DNA from 2 places in the Acidovorax sp. LjRoot74 genome. Region 1 is predicted to be linked to the other one. Evidence: riboswitches for the same ligand, from Rfam matches in the RefSeq annotation. Region 1 holds a riboswitch; the other holds the start of a gene.
The links. Region 1 has a riboswitch for glycine ahead of gcvT (glycine cleavage system aminomethyltransferase GcvT). Riboswitches for the same ligand answer to the same signal wherever they lie in the genome.
Positions count from the first base shown of each region.

Region 2: another riboswitch for glycine. It lies ahead of ACSQ3O_RS24150 (D-amino acid dehydrogenase); the one in region 1 lies ahead of gcvT (glycine cleavage system aminomethyltransferase GcvT).

Region 1 is NZ_CAXUTI020000001.1:3,100,826-3,108,349, forward strand. It holds gene ACSQ3O_RS14520 (putative hydro-lyase) at 1-562, opposite strand, end outside; gene ACSQ3O_RS14525 (LysR family transcriptional regulator) at 935-1,846, opposite strand; gene ACSQ3O_RS14530 (Lrp/AsnC family transcriptional regulator) at 1,948-2,406, opposite strand; gene ACSQ3O_RS14535 (TRAP transporter substrate-binding protein) at 2,836-3,807, shown strand; gene ACSQ3O_RS14540 (TRAP transporter small permease) at 3,958-4,452, shown strand; gene ACSQ3O_RS14545 (TRAP transporter large permease) at 4,449-5,726, shown strand; glycine riboswitch at 5,744-5,833, shown strand; glycine riboswitch at 5,855-5,986, shown strand; gene gcvT (glycine cleavage system aminomethyltransferase GcvT) at 6,037-7,179, shown strand; gene gcvH (glycine cleavage system protein GcvH) at 7,266-7,524, shown strand, end outside.
Region 2 is NZ_CAXUTI020000001.1:5,084,715-5,092,238, reverse strand. It holds gene ACSQ3O_RS24165 (rhodanese-like domain-containing protein) at 1-1,123, opposite strand, end outside; gene ACSQ3O_RS24160 (sulfite oxidase) at 1,360-2,574, shown strand; gene ACSQ3O_RS24155 (c-type cytochrome) at 2,576-2,914, shown strand; gene ACSQ3O_RS24150 (D-amino acid dehydrogenase) at 2,971-4,290, opposite strand; glycine riboswitch at 4,382-4,502, opposite strand; gene ACSQ3O_RS24145 (2-keto-4-pentenoate hydratase) at 4,997-5,791, shown strand; gene ACSQ3O_RS24140 (YXWGXW repeat-containing protein) at 5,835-6,290, opposite strand; gene ACSQ3O_RS24135 (hypothetical protein) at 6,450-6,830, opposite strand; gene ACSQ3O_RS24130 (ABC1 kinase family protein) at 6,875-7,524, opposite strand, start outside.

The DNA.
Region 1 (7,524 bases):
GCACGTTGGGGAAACGCGAAGTGACCTGCACGGCGCGGATCACATCGGCAGCAGGCATGGGCCGCATGGACACCACCATGGCGCCGCCAAAGGGCCCGGCGGCTTCGGTGGCGATGTTGGTGCGGTACATGGCCACGTTCTTGCCCTCGTTGATGTGGCGCAGGCTGATGCCGGCTTCTTGCAACGCCGACTCGAACGAGAACGAGCAGCCGAGTACAAAGGTCACGAGGTCGGCGCGCCAGAGGTCGGTGATGTCGGCCACCTCTTGCGCCAGCTCGCCGTGGCGCCAGACGCGGTACTGGGGCACATCGCTGCGGATGTCGATGCCCTGCCCCAGCGAAGGTAGCGTGACCTGGCCGGGCTCACTCACGGCCAACACTGGGCAGGGCTTGGGGTTGCGCTGGCAAAAGCGCAGAAAGTCACCCGCCTGCACCTCGGGCAGGATCACCAGGTTGCCCTGCACCCGCCCGTGTGCCAGACCACTGGTGTGCGACGACCAGGCCCCTTGCCGGATGACGCTGCGCACGTGGCCGGGGTTGTTGATTCCCTCGGCGCCAAACACTGCCAGCGCTTTGTCTTGAACTGAATCCACCGTGTTTCCTTGCATTGAGAAATGTCAATTGCATGACGTTGGGCGGATTGTGTTGGCCTGCACTGCCTGCTGGCAAATTCAAAAATTTTCTCTTAGCTCATCGATTTTTTCGATGCACTTCATTGGGGCGGAGTGAACCAGACTGGTGCCCAAGGGTTAACCCTTGGTGGCAATTTAAGGGTTAACCCGGAAAAAAAAGAGCCTCTGACGGCCGTGGAACGCGCGCGTGCTGGCCGACATGCTTTTCAATCGCTCTGTGTTGCTGCAGCGGATGCGCAATGCAGGTGCTGCGCCCATGCACTGCGCAGGTGCAGGGGCGCCTACGGTGGCACGAAAAATTGCTCAGGCGCGGGCTTTGCGCGCCTTGGGCAGTGGCGGCTGCGCGTCGATGAAGCTGAGTGCCGAGCGCACAACAGCTTCCATCGCCGGTGAGGATGGGTCTTCGTGGTAGCTCACGTGGATGGGTAGGGGGCGCAATGCCGTGTCGCAGGCCAGCGCCCGCAAGTCCGGAAAGGCCAGCAGCCGCTGCACCGCCAGCCGGGGCAGCGTGGCCACGCCAAAACCGCCCTGCACCAGCTGGACCATGGCCGAGATGGACGAGATGGTGTGCACGCAGCGCGGCTCCACCTGGGCCTGGCGCAACGTGTCGAGCAAGGACACATGGGGCTGCGAGCCGCGCTGAAAGGTCAGGATGTCGGCCCCCGCAAAGTCTTCGAGCGCGTAGCGCCGCTTGCGGTGCGTTTTGCTGTTGCCCACAAACACCATCTCCATGGGCGTGACGGCCTGGCTGCGGATGCCGTCGGCTGCCGCAGGCAGCGCGGCAAACACGGCGTCCAGCGTGCCCCGGCGGATCTGGTCGAGCAGCACGGGCGTGGTCTCCACTGTCAGCTCCAGCTCCAGCAAAGGATTGTCTTTGCGCAGCTGCTCCACCCACGGGATGAGCCACGAGTGCAGCACCGATTCGATGGCCCCCAGGCGGATCGACACCTCCAGCGGCCCGCCCGAGCCCATCTCGGCCTTGAGCTGGCGCTGCAGCTCCAGCATGCGTTTGGCATAGACCAGAAAACGGGCCCCTGCCACCGTGAGCTTGAAGTGCTTGTCGCGCCGGTCCAGCAGCAGCACACCCAGCTCCTCTTCGAGTGCAGCGATGCGGCTGGACATGGCCGACTGCGTGAGGAACAGCTTCTCGGCCGCACGCGTCACGCTTTTGAGGGAGGCCACCCAATAGAAGGCTTCGACAAATCGCAGGTTCATGGTAAGGGCTCCCAAGCGCATTCCGGCAAATGCAGAATGCTCCTATTTTTATAGCTTAAAGCGCTTATCCATAGCGCGGAAGCGGCCATTTTTACTCAAACTCACCCGACAAAAAGCGGCAGATCCGCCTTCTTGAGCGTGCGCAGCACAAAGCTGGAGCGGCTGTGGCGTATGCCTTTGATCTTGTAGAGCTTCTCACGCAACAGGCGCTCGTAGTCGCGCGTGTCTTTCACCACGATGCGCAGCAGGTAGTCGTAGTCGCCCGACACCAGGTGGGCCTCGATCACTTCGGGGATGCTGGCCAGCGTCTCGCCAAATTTTTCGAGCGTGTTGTCCGAGTGGCTGTCGAGCGTGACCTGCACCAGCACGGTGTCCGCCAGGTCCAGCGACTGCGGGTTGATGCGCACCGTGTAGCCCTGGATCACGCCCGCTTCTTCCATCTTTTTGATGCGGCCCCAGCAGGGCGAGGGGCTCAGACCCACGGCCTGGCCGATCTCTTGCAAGCTGGCGCGCGCGTTGCCCTGCAGCACGGCGAGAATTTTTCTATCGAGGCGATCCATCGGCCGGATTATTCACAAAAAATCTCCAGTACAGAAAATTTTTCTGCGAATGAGATGAAACCAAGCGAATTCAGCAAATTCATCTCTGCCACGCGGCGCATACTTCTTCCATCAAGGCGCTCTTACCGGAGTGCACAAATTGACAAGGCCCCGGCTGGTTACCGCCAGCACGGGGCCCTTGGCATTCCGGCCCCCATTGCTAGCACCCATCGGCCGCCATGCAGACTGCGTGCAAACATCTGCCAACCCGGCATCAGGGGTGTCGCCAACGCAACTGCAAGCGCCCTGCCGCCCAGTTGATAAGCACGCTTACCAGCACAAACCCGGATGCCTGCGGTCATGCTGCACCGCCATAATTTCAGCGAGGTCGGGGGCAGCTCCGCAAGGGTGCCAAACGCGCCCCCTGACCCACCATCAACAGGAGACACCATGCAATTGACCAAACTCGTCGTTGGACTGAGCCTCGCGCTCGGCTTTATGGCCACCGCTGGCGCGCAAACCACCATGCGCATCAGCATCTCGACGGCCCAGAATTCCCACCAGGGGGTTGCCATCGACACGTTTGCCAAGGAAGTCGAAAAGCGCACCAGCGGCCGCTACAAGGTCCAGACCTTCTACAACGGTGCCCTGGGCGGCGAGCGCGAGTCGATTGAAGCCGTGCAGCTGGGCACGCAAGAGCTGGCTTTCAGCTCCACGGGGCCCATCCCCAACTTTGTGCCTGAAACCAAGATCCTGGACGTGCCCTTCCTGTTCCGCGACAAGGCGCATGCCCGTGCTGTGCTGGACGGCCCCATCGGCCAGGAGATGCTGACCAAGTTCGACAGCAAGGGCTTCAAGGCCCTGGCATGGGCCGAAAACGGCTTTCGCCACATGACCAACAGCAAGCGCTCGGTCAACACGCCCGAAGACCTCAAGGGCCTGAAGATGCGCACGATGGAAAACCCCGTGCACATCGCTGCCTACAAGGGCTTTGGCATCATCACCACGCCCATGGCCTTCCCCGAAGTGTTTACCGCCCTGCAGCAAGGCACCGTGGACGGCCAGGAGAACCCGCTGCCCGTGATCATCTCGGCCAAGTTCGACCAAGTGCAAAAGCACCTGACGCTGACCGGCCACGTGTACTCGCCCGCCATCTTTGTGATGAACAAGGGCTCGTTCGACAAGCTCACGGCCGCCGACAAGCAGGCCTTCATCGAGGCCGCCAAAGAAGGCACCAAGGCCAACCGCGCCCGCGTGGACGAGGACGACGCCAAGGGTGTGGCTGACCTGCGTGCCAAGGGCATGACGGTGGTGGACAACCCCGACAAGTCCAAGTTTGTGGCGGCCCTGGCCCCCGTGAATGCCGAGTTCGAAAAGCAGTTCGGCAAGGCCACGCTCGACAAGATCCGCGACGTCAAGTGATGCGCGCGCTACTATCTTTGTAGTAGCAACCAACGCCCGTAGCCATTGCGCTATCGGGCGTTTTTATTCTTACCCCGTGTTTCCTTCCTGCGTTCCTACCGTGTTGTCCTACCTGTCGATTCAACAACTGCCCATGGTCGGCGCCGCCCCATGAAAAATGCTTTTCTCACTTTTGAGCGATGGACCACCTTCATCGCCATGCTAGGGGCCTGCACCATGCTGGCCCTGTCTGCCTCGCTGGGCATGTTCCAGATCCTCATGCGCTTTGTGCTGGAACAGCCCGCCGAATGGACTGAAGTGCTGATCCGTTTCAGCCTGATCTGGATGGTGTTCCTCGCCATCCCCGCAGCCTTCCGCCAGGGGGCAATGGTGAGCGTGGACGTGCTGTACCGCTGGAGCCGCCCTGCCATGCGGCGGGTGCTGGACTGGGTGGTGGCGCTGGCAGCGCTGGCGCTGATCGGGATTGTCATCTGGTACGGCTGGGACTACGCCCAGCGCGGCGGCGTGCAAAGCATGGCCGGGCTGGAGTCGGTCTCGATGTTCTGGGCCTACCTGGCCATGCCCGTGGGCGGCGTCTTTTGCGCCGTGGGCATCATCGGCAACCTGATCGACCCCTTGCGCATGGAACTGGAGACCGCCCAATGAGCGCCGTGATGATTTCCACGATGGTGCTGTGCTTCGCGCTCACCATCTCGGTGGCTGTATCGATTGGTCTTGCATCCATCCTCGGCATCCAGGCGTCCAACGCCAATATGCTGATCTCGGTGAAGGAGATGTTCGCCTCGATCAACAAGTTTCCGCTGGCGGCCATCCCCTTCTTCATCCTCGCGGGCAACCTGATGGAGACCGGCGGCATCTCGCGCCGCCTGGTGGAATTTGCCAAGAGCATTGTGGGGGGCGTGCAGGGGGGCCTGCCCATGACCTGCGTGCTGACCTGCATGATCTTTGCGGCGGTGTCCGGCTCATCGGTGGCCACCACGTTTGCGATTGGCGCCATCCTGATTCCGGCGCTCATCAAGCATGGCTACCCCACCAGCTACGCAGCCGCGCTGCAGGCCACCAGTGCCGAGCTGGGCGTGATCATCCCGCCCTCCATCCCGATGATTCTGTATGGCGTGAGTGCCGAGGTGTCGATTGGCGAGCTGTTCATTGCGGGCTTTGGCCCGGGCCTGCTGATCAGCGGTGCACTGATGCTCTTCGTATGGGCGTACTGCAAGTACAAGGGCTGGGGCAAGAACGATGGCGATGGCCGCCTGTCCTTTGGCAAGGCCACGCTGCAGGCGGGCTGGGCGCTGCTGATGCCCGTCATCATCCTGGGCGGCATCTATGGCGGTGTGTTCACCCCCACCGAGGCATCGGCCGTGGCCGTGTTCTATGCGCTGATCGTGGGCGTGGTGATCTACCGCGAGATCAAGCTCAAAGACCTGTACGCCATCCTGCGCAAATCGGCCATCTCGTCGGCGGTGATCATGTTCATCATCGCCAATGCGGGGCTGTTTGCGTTCCTCATCACCCGCGCCGGGGTGCCCGATGCCATCGGCCGCTGGCTGGAGGCGGTGTTGCAATCCCCCGCCCTGTTCCTGCTGGGCGTGAACGCGGCGCTGTTCGTGATCGGCATGTTCATTGAGACCAGCGCCGCCATCATCGTGCTGGCCCCCATCCTGGCGCCCGTGGCCATGCACTTCGGCATCGACCCGGTGCACTTCGGGCTGATCATGGTGGTGAATCTGGCCTTGGGCATGATCACGCCGCCCTTTGGCGTGAACCTGTTTGCGGCCTGCACGGTGGCCAAGATTTCGTTGGACCGGATCATCAAACACTTACTGCCTTTTGTGGGTGTGATCCTGGTGTGCCTGCTGGTCATCACCTATGTGCCATCGATTTCTCTGGCCTTGCGCGACCTGGTCTATGCCAAGTAGGCGTTAGAATCCCGCCCGTCAGGAGAGAGTGCTCCGCCCACCCAACCGGGCGTGCAGCACCGCCGAAGGCGCAGGCAGCAGCCGAACGCTCAGGCAAAAGGACTGGCAACCGCCCGCAGTGATGCGGGCGTTCCCTTGCTGGAGAGAGGTGGCCCCACAGAAAAGAAACTGTGTGCAGGCCATCCACCGAAGGAGCAAACCGCACGGCCAGCCAGGGCGTTGCGGTGAATCTCTCAGGTAAAGCGGACAGCAGGGCAAATCCCGTAGTCACCTTGGTGGCTGCGGCCCCCATTTGCCCCGGAGTTCCGCCATGTCCGCCACCGCCCCCCTGCTCACCACGCCCCTGAACGCCCTGCACATTGAGCTAGGCGCCCGAATGGTGCCTTTTGCCGGCTACTCCATGCCCGTGCAGTACCCCGCAGGCCTGATGGCCGAGCATGTACACACCCGCACCGCTGCGGGCCTGTTTGACGTGTCGCACATGGGCCAGCTCAAGCTCATCGGTGCCGATGCCGCTGCGGCGTTTGAGACCCTGATGCCCGTGGACGTGATCGACCTGCCCGTGGGCAAGCAGCGCTACGGCCTGCTGCTGACCGACGAAGGCACGGTCATCGACGATTTGATGTTCTTCAACCAGGGCGTGGTGAATGGTGAACCCACGCTGTTCGTCATCGTGAACGGCGCCTGCAAGGTGGGCGACATTGCCCATATAGAGGCCCGCATCGGCCAGCGCTGCACCGTGGCGCCCATGCCCGACCACGCCCTGCTTGCCCTGCAGGGCCCACAGGCCGTCACCGCCCTCGCCCGCCTTGCGCCCGGCGTGGAAAAGCTGGTGTTCATGACCGGTGGCGCGTTCAGCATCGCGGGCTGCGACTGCTTTGTGACCCGCAGCGGCTACACCGGCGAAGACGGCTTCGAAATCTCCGTGCCCGCCGCGCAGGCCGAGACGCTCGCCCGCGCCCTGCTGGCCCAGCCCGAGGTCAAGCCCATCGGCCTGGGCGCCCGCAACTCGCTGCGCCTGGAAGCCGGCCTGTGCCTGTATGGCAACGACATCGACACCACCACCACGCCCCCCGAAGCCGCGCTGAACTGGGCCATCCAGAAGGTGCGCCGCACCGGTGGCGCCCGCGCAGGTGGTTTCCCTGGCGCAGACAAGGTGCTGGCCCAGATCGACAACCCCGCCACCCTGCCCCGCAAGCGCGTAGGTCTGGTCGCGCTGGAGCGTGTGCCTGTGCGCGAGCACACCGAGCTGCAAAACACCGATGGCCAGAAGATTGGCGAAGTGACCAGTGGCCTGCTGGGCCCCACGGTGAACGAACCCGTGGCCATGGGCTATGTGGCGCCCGCCTTTGCCGCCATCGGCACGCGCGTGAACGCCATCGTGCGCGGCAAGGCCGTGCCGATGGAAGTGCGCGCCATGCCTTTCACGCCCGCCAACTACTTTCGCGGCTGATTTCGCAGGTGGCTGCACACCAACGCGGCCCGCGCCCGCTACATTGCTGATTCCTTTATTTATCCCCTTGCTTGAGGAGCTTCCCCATGACCGTCAAATTTTCCAAAGAACACGAATGGATCAACACCGCCGACACGGCCGCTGCCGTGGTGGGCATCACCGTGCACGCACAGGATGCGCTGGGCGATGTGGTGTTTGTGGACCTGCCCGAGGTCGGTGCCACGTTCAACCAAGGTGACGTGGCGGGTGTGGTCGAGTCCGTGAAGGCTGCTGCCGATGTCTACATGCCCGTCACCGGCGAGATCGTCGAAGTGAACGAAGCCCTGCGCGCCGACCCCTCGCTGG
Region 2 (7,524 bases), 2.0 Mb from region 1:
TGAAGCCCTTGGCAGCGGCCACCTTGGCGGCCTTGTAGGACTTCCAGCATTCGGCGCCGTTGCAGGCAAAGATCACGGGCTGGGCCTTGTCCAGCTTGGGCAGCTTGTCCAGCGCCTGGAAGTCATCCTGCGCAGCGTTGAACGCCACATCCTTGAGGCTTTTTTCCACGTAGGCCGCAAACACGGCGCCCCGGATGCGTTTGGTCTTGAATTCCTTCTCGGTGCGTGTGTCCACCAGGGTGGCACCTTGCGCCAGCAGGGTCTGGGCCTCGCGTGCGGTGATGCGGCTCACCCCGGGCAGGCTGGTGGGGGTGAACAGGCCCAGCTCGGCCACCCGGCGGTATTCGTTGGCTTCGGGGCGCAAGGTGACGGGTGGCAGGCCGGTGGAGGCGGGCGTGGCGCCAAACCACTGGGCCAGCCGGTTGCGCGCGTCGGCGGGCAGGTCCTTCTTTACGACCACCGAGAACCCCCCGGGCACCGGCTGCGAGGTGGCCAGCACGCGTGCGGTGCCGGGGTGCGCGGCGGCCCATTCGGCCCAGTCGTCCTCGCGCACCACGGTGGCGTCGGTGGAGCCCAGGGTCAGGGCCGTGAGGCCCGCCTGGGGAAACTTTTCATACTGCACGGCACGCAGGTCCTGGAACGAGAGCCCGGCCTCGTTGAGCATGCCGCGCGCCATGTAGGTGTAGATGGAGTCCTGCTGCGGCAGGTAGAGCCTGCGGCCCTTCATGGCGGGCACGGCGTCGATCTGCACCAGCCCCACCAGCAGGTATTTGTCGGACTTGTGGGTGGCTCCCACCAGCTCGTAGCCCCGCTGCAGGGCCGAGGCCGCCACCTGGGCCGGGCCGATGAAGATGTCGTAGCCCGCGCTGCGGGTAGCGCGCATCACGTCGGCCAGGTCGTCGCTGGTGGCCAGGGCCACGGGCTGGCCCGAGGCCTTGGCCAGGCCCGACTCGGCCGCCGTGCGCAGGATGGAATGCGCGGCCTTGCGTGCGGTGGGCTCCACCGCCACGATGGCCGTGAGCTGGGCCAGCGCCGCGCTGCAGCCCAGGCCCCAGCACAGCAGTGCGGCCAGGCGGATGTGGTGACGGGTGCGGGGGGCCTGGGGGTTTTTGTAGGTGTTCATAGCATCGCCCTTTCTCTTTCTCTCTCTGCCGAAGCGGCGAATATGCCCACGCCGCCTGACATGCGTGCGGATGTTTCTGATGTTTTGTATTTGTTACTTCTGTTAACGCAATGTTGCGTGCGGTGGGCCGGGGCTGCCGCACAGAATGCGGGCTGCCTCCGTGTCGGCCTGAGGAGGCTGCCGCCGGGCCGGGCCATTCCGCCTGCCCATTCCACCCCCCATTCGGAGACCTTCGCATGACACATTCCACGACCTTGCCGCGCCGCCATTTGCTGGCCGGAAGCGCTGCCGCCCTGGGCGCGCTGGGCCTGGCCGGATGGACGGGCACCGCCCGGGCCCAGCAGGCGACCGCTGCCGCTGTCAAGCCGCTGCCCGCCTATGCAGGCTGGAAGACACCAGACGCCCTCATCGTGCACAGCACCAGCACGCTGGAGACGCGGCGCTCTGCATTCGGCACCAGCGTCATCACGCCCTCCAACCAGCTGTATGTGCGCAACAACCTGCCCGCACCCGATGCCGCCATCCTCGACAACCGCGATGGCTGGACCGTGGCGATCGAAGGGGTCAAGAACCCGCGCAGCCTGACACTGGCCGAACTCAAGACCCTGGGCGTGGAAACCGTGGCCACCGTGCTGCAGTGCTCGGGCAACGGCCGGGGCTTTTTCCCCAGCAAGCCCAGCGGCACACCCTGGTCGGTGGGTGCTGCGGGCTGTGTGGTCTGGAGTGGCGTGCCGCTGCGCAATGTGGTGGCGGCTCTGGGCGGGCTGGCCGACGGCGCGGCCTACCTGACCGGCACGGGCGGCGAGAAACTGCCCGAGGGCGTGGACCCGCTCACCGTGCTGGTAGAGCGCTCGGTGCCCGTGAAGGCGATGGACGATGCGCTGCTGGCCTGGGAGATGAACGGCGAGCCGCTGTCGCTGGCCCATGGCGGCCCGCTGCGGCTGGTGGTGCCCGGTTACCAGGGCGTGAACAACATCAAGTACGTCAAGCGCGTGGCCTTTGGCAGCGCGCAGTCGCAGGCACGCATCATGTCGCACGGCTACCGCATGTCGCCGCCCGGCAGCAAGGCCAGCCCCGACCAGCCTTCGGTCTGGGAGATGGGGGTGAAGTCCTGGATCAACGGCCCGCTGCCCGACAAGGGCGCACTCAAGCCCGGCCAGGTGCAGGTGCATGGCGTGGCATTTGGTGGCACACGCGGCATCAAGGGCGTGGAGGTGTCGGTTGATGGTGGCAAGACCTGGCAGGCGGCCAAGCTCATCGGCCCCGACCTGGGCCCGTTTGCCTGGCGACAGTTTGCGCTGCCCGTGCGCCTGGAGGCGGGCAGCCATGTGCTGGCCAGCCGCGCCACCGACACGGCGGGCAATGTGCAGGCCGAGCAGCGCGAGGAAAACCTGGGCGGCTACAACAACGCCAGCTGGCGCGACCACGCTGTCACCGTGACCGTCGCCTGACATGGGTAGATTGAACCGAGCACGCCGCCTTGCCGTGGCGGCGTGGGCCGCTGGCGCCTGTGCGGCGGCTGGGGCTGCCGACCCCGCCGAACTGGCACGCGGCAAGGAGCTGTTCACCAAGATCCAGCCTGCCTGCGCCGTGTGTCACACACTGCAGGCCGCCGGTGCCGAGGGCCAGGTGGGCCCGGTGCTGGACGAGCTGAAACCCGACGCAGGCCGCGTGCTGCGCGCGCTCAAGGCGGGCATCGGCGTGATGCCGTCCTATGCCGAGCGCATGAGCGAGAAGGACATGCAGGCTGTGGCTCAGTTCGTGGCGCATGCCACGGGCGCGGCCAAGTAGGCGCAGCCTTTCGCAGCGGTTGCAGCAGCGCTGCCTCGCTGCAACCGCATGCAGCTTCAGGCCGCCGTGCGCGACGGCACCAGCGCCGCCCCGGCTGCGCGCCCCTGCAAGCCCTGGAACGCAAAGTCCACCTCGGGCACCCGGCCGCTCACGATGTCGGCCAGCGCCTTGCCCGAGCCGCAGGCGTGCGTCCAGCCCAGCGTGCCGTGGCCGGTGTTGAGGAACAGGTTGCCCACCTTCGTCTTGCCGATCAGTGGCACATTGCTGGGCGTGGCAGGGCGCAGGCCGCTCCAGAACTGCGCCTGGGTGGTGTCGCCTGCGCCGGGGAAGAGCTGCTCCACACGCCGCACGATGGCCTCGCAGCGCACCTGGTTCAGGTGGCGGTCATAGCCGTTCAGCTCCGCCGTGCCCGCAATGCGCAGGCGGTCGCCGCCGCGTTCGCTGGTGTAGCGAGAGAACACGAGCTTGAACTCATCGTCCGTCAGGCTCACCTGGTGCGCCTTGGACGCGTCCTTCACCGGCATGGTCACCGAGTAGCCCTTGGCCGGGTAGATGGGCAGCTGGATGCCCAGCGGCTGCGCCAGCAGCGGGCTGAACGAGCCCATGGCCAGCACAAACGCATCGCCGCGCACACGCTCGAAGCGGCCTTCGGCGTTGGTCACTTCCACATGGTCGATGCGGCCACCTGCCTCGCGCAAGGCGGTGATGTGGTGGCCCATGCGGAACCGCACGCCCGCCGCCTCGCACAGCTTGGCCAACTCGCGCGTGAACTGGTTGGCGTCGCCGGATTCATCTTCGGCCGTGAACGTGGCGCCGGCCAGCTGCGGGCGGATATGGGCCAGGGCAGGCTCGATGCGCACGGCCTCGTCGGCGCTGATGACCTGGCGCTCGCAGCCCAGCGCGCGCATCTGCTCGGCAGGGGCCAGGGCGCCGTCAAATTCTTTTTGATCGGTATAGAAGTGCAGGATGCCCTGCGTGCGCTGGTCGTACTGGAGGCCGGTGGCCGCGCGCAGCTGCTGCAGCGTGTCGCGGCTGTAGGTGCCCAGGCGCACGATCTGCTCGATGTTATGGCGCGTGCGCGCTGGCGTGCAGTTGCGCAGGAAGGACAGGCCCCACAGCCACTGCCGCATGTCGGCGCGCAGGCGAAACAGCAATGGCGCGTCCTCTTTGCCCAGCCACTGCAGCACCTTGAGCGGCGCACTGGGATTGGCCCAGGGCTCGGCGTGGCTCACCGAGATCTGGCCGCCGTTGGCAAAGCTGGTCTCGGCGCCGGGCGTGCCCTGGCGGTCGATGACGGTCACCTCGTGACCCAGTTGCGAAAGGAAATAAGCCGAAGTCACGCCGAGCAAGCCGGCGCCGAGAACGATCACGCGCATTTTTGAAGCCTTTTAAGGGGTCTGCGCCTGATGGGTGTGCGGTAGCAGCTACTAAATCAATAGCAAGCAGCTGGCGCATATCCGCCAGGCTGCCGCTCCCCCTGTCCTTGGTACCTGAGAGATTCACCGCCATCCCACCCGGGCTGCGGTTTGCTCCTTCGGTGCGCCACCACGCTGCGGACAGGTGGTGGCGGCTCTCCAGACGGCTTTGAAAAATGGTGCAGTACGGGACCTGAGCGTGTATGGGAGTTTGCGCCTTCGGTGCACAGCGGGCGTTGCCGCCGTGCTCTCCTGCGGGGGCCATTCTAGGAGCGCCCGGCGCGCAGAAAACGGCTTCTGCGCGCTAATGGACCGCAATCGTTGCTGATGCTGGCGCCTTAGAACGTGTTTACGATCTTTTCGGGGCCGCGTTGGGGCGCAATCGGGATGAGTGGATGCTTCGGATGCGCCGCATGGGCTCGTGCCCATGCAAGCAGTCGAGGCTTCCAATCGCCCGATTTCGCCCCAACCCTTCGGGCAAGTGCCTTGCCGGGCCGTCTGCGGCGTTGCGGCGCTGGTGGATAGCCGGGCTATCCACTGCGCACCGCGCCTTGCATCCCATCCCGGCAAGGTACTTGCGCGGCCCTGCAAAGATCGTAAACACGTTCTTAGGGCCCGGTGGCCGGTAGCCATAATTTGCCAACATCCCTGACCCTGGAGCCGCCCCATGCCCGATACCGCCTTTGATCCACAGACCAGTGCCGCCGTGCTCACCATGGCCCGCCAGGGGCGCACGCCCCGCCCGTTCGACCTGCCCACGGCACTGCGCCCGCAGAACGCCGCCCAGGCTTATGCCGTGCAGGACGCAGTGGTGCGCGAGCGCGGCGAAGTCGCGGGCTGGAAGGTGGGCGCGGCATCGCCCGATGCGCTGCCCGCGCGCGCGGCGCTCACCCGCGATTCGGTGTGGGTGGCGCAGACCCCGCACGCCGGGGAGGCCGCAGTCCACCTGCCCGCCGCCGGTTTTGCGGTGCTGGGGGTGGAGGCGGAACTGGTCTACGAACTGGGCACCGACCTGCTCCCGCGCGCAACGCCCTACAGCGCAGCTGAGGTGCGCGCGGCCCTGGTGTCGGTGCGGGCCGCCATCGAAGTGTGCGACACGCGTTTTGCCGCCTGGGCCCGACAGGGCGAATGGAGCCGCCTGGCCGACCAGGCCTGCCATGGCGCCCTGGTGGTGGGCACAGGCACGGCCGATGTGGCGGCGGTGCAGCCGCTGGCGCAGGGTGTGGATCTGTGGGTGAACGAGTCGGTGGCCGTGCAGCACACCCGCTGGGGCAACCCGGCGGGCGACCCGCTGCTGCTGCTGGCCTGGCTGGCCAACGAAGGCGCGCACAGCCTGGGCGGGCTGCGCGCGGGCCAGTGGGTGACGACGGGCTCGTGCACCGGCACTGTGCTGGTGGCGCCGGGCACCCGGGTGGTGGCGGACTTCCCGGGCCTGGGCCGGGCAGAGCTGGTGTTTGACTGACCTGCCTGCCGGTCAGCACAGCCCTCGGCCCGGTGCCTGCCCGTCAGCGGCGATACGGGTTGTCGGGGCTGCGGTCGTGGCGGTTGGACACGCCATCGCCATCGCGGTCACGGTCGTGGCGGTTGGGAACACCGTCACCGTCGCGGTCCCAGCCGCCGGGCTGCATATTCCAGCGGCCGCCATGTTCCACCCAGCGCGGCTCGCGGTAGTGATAGCCCGGGCGGGCCTTCACCCAGTGGCCTTGTAGCCAGACATGGCGGTGGCCGCGCCACTCCCAGTGGCCAGGCACCCAGACCATGCCCCGGCGTGGGTGGGGCGCGGCTTCGTAGCGGGGGGGCGGGGGCGCCTGGTACTGCACCACCACTGGCGCAGGGCCGTGGTAGCGGGGCGCGTCCGTGCCGATGACAACGGTGGCGCTGGTGTGCTGCGCGTGCGCCGCCGTGGCGGCACCCAGCGTCAGCAGGGCGATGGATACAGCGGCGAGTGCATTGCGGGCCATGGTGAACTCCTCAAAATGATTCCTGTCGGAACCGGAGCCTTCATGCTGCGGGCTCTGCGTCAAGCCGGTGTAGTCGAATTGCGAAGTGTTGTGAAGTTGTGTTTCCTGGGGCGGAGGCGCATAGGAGGAGTGTGATTTTTTTCACGCTCGCGGTGGGGCTCATCGCCACCAGATCACCACGGCCAGCAGCATCAGCGCCACCCAGGCGGGGTGGCGCCCCTCGGTGGCAAAGAACACCAGCAGCCCGCAGGCCAGCGTGGCGCCCGCCGCCACATCGGCCACCCAGGCGCCCAGGCCCGCGTCCACAGGCACCGTGCCCAGGCGCCACAGCAGCGCGCTGAAAGCCCAGCCCAGCACTGTCACCAGGTGCCAGCTGCCCCAGAGGATGCGAACATGCCCCTCGCGCAGCACGGGCTGGCCGCCCGTGGGCACCACGCCACGCAGGCGCAGCGAGCGGAACACCAGGATTTCTCCGAGCACGGAATGGGCGGCGCCCACCAGGGCCAGGCCCAGGGCGGCAAGGACCAGCGATGTATTCATGTTTTTTCTCCTCCCGGTGTCTATCTTGTTCGTGAAGGGGGCGGTCAAGGGTTGGCGCCGGTGGGTGTGAGCCAATGTGCTCCCCGGGTGTGCACCCGTGCGCCCAGCTGCGTGAGCAGGTGCATCAGGCCCATCCACATGCGCTCGAACGCGGGCATCTCACTGGGCACCTGCTGCAGGTGGCGGCCCAGCATGCGCTGGTCTGCGGGGGGCGTCAGCGGCGGTGGGGTCTTGGTGCCAAAGTCGAACACGGCTTGTGTGAATGGCTCAATCTGCCAGGCCTGCATCACGGCCAGGGCCGGGGCCAGGTCGGTGCGGTAGGTGGGCAGGCTCACATCGGCCCCGGCCAGGCCCAGGGCCTGGTAGGCCTGCAGCACCAGCGCATGGAGCTCTGGGTCGTCCGCTGGCCGTAGCAGTGCCGACCAGGCCTGCGTGACCTGCGCGCGAAACCCGGTGGACAGGCTGCGCGTGCAGCCAAAGTCCAGCACGCCCACCGTGCCATCGGGCGCAAACAGAAAGTTGCCCGGGTGCGGGTCGGCATGCACCCGGCCCAGCACAAAGATGCAGTGCATGAACCAGTCCCACAGGTGCTGCCCGGCCTGGTCGCGCTGCGCCTGCGTGGGCTGGGTGGCCAGCCAGGCCTGCAGCGGCTGGCCGGGCACAAACTGCTGCGTGAGCACCTGGGCGCGGGTGT